DNA from 2 places in the Veillonella sp. oral taxon 158 genome. Region 2 is predicted to be linked to the other one. Evidence: a T-box and tRNA genes for the amino acid it is inferred to sense, from the RefSeq annotation. Region 2 holds a T-box; the other holds one or more tRNA genes.
The links. The T-box of region 2 lies ahead of cysS (cysteine--tRNA ligase). A T-box ahead of a tRNA ligase gene usually reads a tRNA of that ligase, here a tRNA-Cys.
Positions count from the first base shown of each region.

Region 1: it has a tRNA-Cys gene. The T-box ahead of cysS (cysteine--tRNA ligase) is inferred to sense a tRNA for this amino acid. The anticodon was not compared.

Region 1 is NZ_JAHABE010000001.1:166,641-169,806, reverse strand. It holds gene KH364_RS00820 (phosphoethanolamine transferase) at 1-1,297, shown strand, start outside; gene KH364_RS00815 (DUF523 domain-containing protein) at 1,403-1,858, opposite strand; tRNA gene KH364_RS00810 (tRNA-Leu) at 1,917-2,005, opposite strand; tRNA gene KH364_RS00805 (tRNA-Cys) at 2,021-2,095, opposite strand; tRNA gene KH364_RS00800 (tRNA-Gly) at 2,105-2,179, opposite strand; tRNA gene KH364_RS00795 (tRNA-Phe) at 2,187-2,262, opposite strand; tRNA gene KH364_RS00790 (tRNA-Asp) at 2,268-2,343, opposite strand; gene KH364_RS00785 (MBL fold metallo-hydrolase) at 2,394-2,990, opposite strand; gene KH364_RS00780 (TrkH family potassium uptake protein) at 3,005-3,166, opposite strand, start outside.
Region 2 is NZ_JAHABE010000003.1:108,548-111,713, forward strand. It holds gene KH364_RS02910 (bile acid:sodium symporter family protein) at 1-862, shown strand, start outside; T-box leader at 1,125-1,331, shown strand; gene cysS (cysteine--tRNA ligase) at 1,380-2,828, shown strand; gene KH364_RS02920 (ribonuclease III domain-containing protein) at 2,818-3,166, shown strand, end outside.

The DNA of each region.
Region 1 (3,166 bases), on a different contig from region 2:
TTTCCTAAAAAATGCAGCTGGTATTCCTGGTCTAATTGCAGTAGGCATCGGTCTTGTATTATGGACATATTTATTATACTGGTCTAATTTAGGCATGAAAGCGGTAGTTAATTTAAATACTACACGCCCTATGCGATCTGCTATGCTCATCGCTTCTATTGTAGCCTTCCTAGTATATGTGCCGTTCTTCTTATTCCCTCAAACATGTATCGTAGCCAACTGGATTGCTGCTGGTGATTATGTAAAACAAATGCAGCAATATAATGATAACCATCATATAGTATTTGATTCCTTTAACTTAGATACTAAAGAAACAGCTGCCCAGAAAGCACCGGGAACTGTTATTCTCGTCATCGGTGAATCTAGCTCTCGTGATTATATGAAAGTATATAATCCGAACTTCCCTTATGATGATACACCATGGCAAGGAAATATGCGTGCAGACAATAAAGATTTTATATTCTTTGACAACGCCTATTCCTCTTATGTACAAACAGTACCAACTTTAGAGCGTGCTCTATCTGAACGAAACCAGTACGACGATAGACCATTCCTTGATTCAGCAAACATCTTAGACGTAGCCAAAAAAGCTGGTTACACAACTTCTTGGTTTAGCAACCAAGGTGTATTCGGTGAATATGATACAGCTATTTCGTTGATGGCTAAAACTGCAGACACTACAAAATGGTCTCATGAGTCTTATGCGTTCTCCGATCGCTATGATGAAGCACTATTGCCATTATTAGAAACTGTAGACCCTACCAAAAATAACTTTATTGTTATTCATATTATGGGTAGTCATATTTATTACAATGACCGTTACCCTCATGAATTTAGTAAATGGAAACAAGGTCCATATCCTGACGGCCAAGAAGCATATGCAAATAGTCAGTTATATACAGACTGGTTATTACAACAAATTTACACCTATGGTAAAGATAAATTGAATTTACAAGCTATGGTATACTTCTCCGATCACGGTGAAAGTTTAGATAAGTCTCACAATCCTGATACATTCGACTTTGTTATGACACATATTCCATTCTGGGTATACTTATCTCCACAATATCGTACGGCCTATCCGCAAACGGCAGATGTACTAACTAAACATGAGCATCAATTCTTTACGAATGATCTGCTATATGACACATTAGCTGGTCTCATGCAGGCACCGAGCCATCGTTACGATGCTACGCGAGACTTCAGTAATGCTCAATATCGATTCAATTTACATAACTTAACTACATTACTTGGTGAACAGCCACTAATTAATGATCCTGTTAATGCTGGTAAATAACAGAAGTACATACCTATAGTTAATGTTTCAAAAATAATGCCCTATAACATACTATGTATTAACAATAAAGGTTAACTTAATAAAAGAAAAAGAGATGAGTTAAACTCATCTCTTTTTTTGTGCCAACAAAAGATCTATATCATGTTCCGTATAAATTCTAATATTTTTCTTTAATAAAGCCTCTACAGTACATCCATGACCATCCGTTAAGGTTCTCGTAAAGGAACCATCATAAATGCGTTTATAACCACAACTAGGGCTTTTCGCCTTCAATAGAGCTTGTTCACATTTATATTCAATAGCTATGCGAACTGTAAGCTCTGCACCTCTAATAAACTGTGTTGTCACATCTGTACCATCAGCAGTACATATACGATTTCCTTGACGCTCAGCAGGATCTCTCGGTGTGCATAACCCACCCAACACCTCTGGACATACAGGTACTAATTCATAATACTCATTCAGAAGATCAAGTGCTTCTATATAATTATCTTTTCCATCATAGCGACAAGGAACACCACATAAGCATTCACTAATCAATAGTTTAGGTTTATTATTCATAGCAATACTTTTTATTAATTCAGATAAGAAAAAAAGACTAACCGAAGTTAGTCTTAATTGGTGCCGAGGACCGGAATCGAACCGGTACGGTTGTCTCCAACCGACGGATTTTAAGTCCGTTGCGTCTGCCTGTTCCGCCACCCCGGCATGGGTAACGATTTGTGGAGGCGGCACCCAGAATCGAACTGGGGAATAAAGGTTTTGCAGACCTCTGCCTTACCGCTTGGCTATGCCGCCATATAAAGTTGGAGCGGGAAACGAGATTCGAACTCGCGACCCCCGCCTTGGCAAGGCGGTGCTCTACCGCTGAGCTATTCCCGCATGTACATGGTGCCTCAGGACAGAATCGAACTGTCGACACACGGATTTTCAGTCCGTTGCTCTACCAACTGAGCTACCGAGGCATGAATGGCGACCCCGATCAGATTTGAACTGACGATCTTCGCCGTGACAGGGCGACATGTTAACCGCTACACCACGGGGCCGTATCCAAAGTACTTGCTTAGTATATCGGTTATCAGAACTTTTGTCAACACTATACTACATTATTTTTGATGAATTCTTCTTCATCTTTTAATATTGTAGATTCTTTATGTCCTGGCTCAATAATTAACTCCTTAGATAAAGATAAAATATACTTCAAACTTGTAATTAAATCATGAGGATTACTTTTATAATTATCTGTATTTCCCACATTTTGCTTAAACACAGTATCACCAGTAAATAAGTGCCCCTCAATTTCTAGACAAACAGAACCCGCACTATGACCAGGTGTGTGATGGACAATAATTTCAAAAGGACCTAATTGTAGTTTTCCTGTTACTAAATCTTCACAATTAGTATACATTTTCTTCTTGTAAACACTAGGTCTACGACGAATTAATTGTAACAACTCATGATCCAAAGGGTGTAAGTAGGCAGGAATGCCATAATGAGCACAAACCTCATCGAGGGCTGATACATGGTCACAATGACCATGTGTCAATAAAACTGCTATAGGCTCAGAATCTTGTACCATTTCAATAATATGGTTGCAATGAAAGCCTGGGTCAATAATAAGGGACTTCCCCTCTTTTATTAATACATAACAATTTGCTTTATATAGCCCTAGAGGGCGTTTTATAATTTCCATATACATACGCCCTCCTATAAAATACGATAACGCTTAGGAACATCTTTTTTGATGAAATACCCTTCCCAGAATTGAGGATGAAGCATAACGAGAATAGTAAACAATTCCAAACGGCCTAATAGCATATCTACAATAGCGATACATTTAGCTGCATCAGGCATAACGGTGAAGGAATC
Region 2 (3,166 bases):
AGTTTTCTCTTGGATGACCCCTTACATTGCGTACATGCTACAATTCGTTATGTTTGCTATGGGTTTAACTTTGACAGCACAAGTATTTCTTGATGTATTCAAACAACCAATGAAGGTTATCCTCGTATCTGTTATCCAGTTCTTATGGATGCCTTTGGCAGGCTTCTTGGTAGCTTTAGGATTTAATTTCCCACCAGAAATTGGCATTGGTTTTATTTTATTAGGTGCTTGTCCAGGTGGTACAGCGTCCAATGTAATGACCTTCCTTGCCAACGGTAATGTGCCATTATCTGTATCTGCAACAACTGTATCTACGTTGTTAGCTCCAATTTTAACACCTTTATTTGTTGTGTTATATGCAGGTGCTACATCCTCCATTGATATTCAATTCATGCCGATGTTTATGTCTATCGTAAAAATCGTATTAGTACCGATCATTTTAGGTATCGTATTGAATTACTTCATTGGATCTAAAATTGAACCGGTTAAAGATGTATGTCCAACAATTGCTGCTATTGCAGTATTGCTCATTTTGGCTGCTGTTACAGCAGTGAACCAAAAACAAATTGCTGAAACAGGATTTATCATCTTCGTTGCTTGTTTAGTACAAAATGTAAGTGGTTACGTAGTAACTTACTTTGTATGTAAAGCCTTAAGCATTGATCTTTCCTCTCGTCGCGCAATGCAAATCGAAGTAGCGATGCAAAACTCTGCGTTGTCCGTATCTCTTGCACTTAAACATTTTACACCACAAGCTGCAGTAGCAGGTGCAGTGTTCTCTATTATTCATAACTTTACAGGCTCTATTTTCGCAGGTATTTGCCGTAAACATGATGATCAAGAGAAGTTGGAAAACGCTTAGTTTTAATTGATATAGATTATATCAATTACTATTAACATATCAATTATTATTAACGTGTTTTATATAAATGTTATTGTTGATAGTGATAATAGTAGTCAAATATATTGATAATATTAATCCTCATCATTTGAAAATTAATTACCTAAAAACCTATGTATAATAGGATGATAATTAATTTTGAATGGTGAGGATTTTTCTTATGAATATTGACTTTCCATAGCATTATTTGGTAAAATAAATTTATATCTAAATATAGATAAAATTAAAAGCTAAGACTGAAAGAAGTACTCTACAACTAACTTTTTAGCGAGAACCGATGGTGGGAGGGTTCATGGATAGGTAGACGAAATGCATTTACGAGCTGACACTCCGATTATAGGTAGGTTTGTCCGGTGACGCGCCGTTATGCGATGAGTGGGTGCCACGGTTGGTACCTAACAGAGTGGAACCGCGGACCATCGTCTCTGTATGAGATGAGAGGTCTTTTTTATTTACAAAAATGGAGGCATCGGTAACGATGAGAGAAATTACAGTTTATAATACTATGACACGCCAAAAAGAGGTATTCAATCCTGTTACACCAGGTGAGGCAAAAATGTATGTATGTGGTGTTACACCATATAATCATCCTCATATTGGCAACGCACGTCCTTTCGTAACGTGGGACGTAATTCGTCGATACATGAAACATGTAGGTTATAAAGTAACTTATGTACAAAACTTTACTGATGTAGATGATAAAATCATCAACACATCTAATGGTGAAGGTGTATCTTGGGATACTATTGCAAATCGTTATATCGACAGCTATTTCGAAGTGATGGATGCCCTTGGTGTACAACGTGCTGATATTTATCCACGTGTTTCTACACATATCGAAGATATTATTGCTATGATCTCTACATTGATTGAAAAAGGCTATGCTTACGAACTCGATGGTGATGTATATTATAGCGTTGATAAATTTGAACATTATGGAGAGTTATCTGGTCGTACCTTAGACGATATGGAAGCTGGTGCTCGTATCGAAGTTGATGGTCGTAAGAAAAATCCTATGGACTTTGCGTTGTGGAAAGCGGCAAAACCAGGAGAACCTTATTGGGAAAGCCCATGGGGCAATGGTCGCCCAGGTTGGCATATCGAATGTTCTGCTATGAGCCAAAAGTACTTAGGTACAGAATTCGATTTCCATGGTGGTGGTAGTGACTTGATCTTCCCACATCATGAAAATGAAATCGCTCAATCTGAAGGTTGTTCTGGACAACATCCAGTGGTTCGTTACTGGTTGCACAATGGCTTTATTACTATCAACTCTGAAAAAATGTCTAAATCCTTGAATAACTTCTTCTTGGTAAAAGATATTTTAGAACAATATAGCCCTGACGCTTTGCGTTACTTCTTGTTGAGCACGCATTATCGCAGTCCATTGGATTTCTCTGATGAACGTTTAGAAGAAGCAAATAAATCCTTAGAACGTTTAAGCACTGCTATTGAAAATCTATTGTACCTTGAAAAATGTGAACCAGGTCCTTGTGATGAGGCTCAACGTTTATTAGAAAAAGCTAAAGAGTATGAAGAAGAATTCGAAGCAGCAATGAGTGATGATTTCAATACTGCTTTAGCTACATCTAGCATGTTTGGTCTTGCTAAAGAAATCAACATCTATTACCAAGCTGTGACAGGCCGTGAAGGCGTTGTTTGCCAAGAAGCTATTGCCGAAGTTAAACGTATCTTCAAATTCATGACAGATGTGATCGGCGTTCTCGAAAAAGCATGGGAAGGCAATACTGGTGCTAACGCTGCTGAATACGAAGAATTAATGCAAGTTATCTTGTCTGTACGTCAAGCGTGCCGTGAACAAAAACAATGGGCATTAGCTGATTGCATCCGCGATCGCTTGTCTGAAATCGGTATTACTATTGAGGATTCTCCTCAAGGTGCACGGTGGAAAAAACGTGAAGTTTAAACAATTTCAATTCTTAAAGAATGAAGCGATAAAAAAACTGACGGCTCTTGAACAAGAGCCGCTTCGTTTGCGCAATCGAACTGTAGAGGAATGCCTTAGTGCTGATGCAGTCATGCTTGCCTATATTGGTGACGCAGTGTACTCCATGTATGTGCGTGAGCGAGTAGTGCAAATGAATATTACGAAGGTACAAGTATTACACACCATTGTTACTGAATTTATTTGTGCTAAGTCACAAGCGAAAGTGTTGCTTGCGATAGAAGATACTTTTACAGAACAAGAGCAAGCTATTGCTAGACGTGCTAGAAATAGTAATGTCAATGTACCAAAGAGTAGTA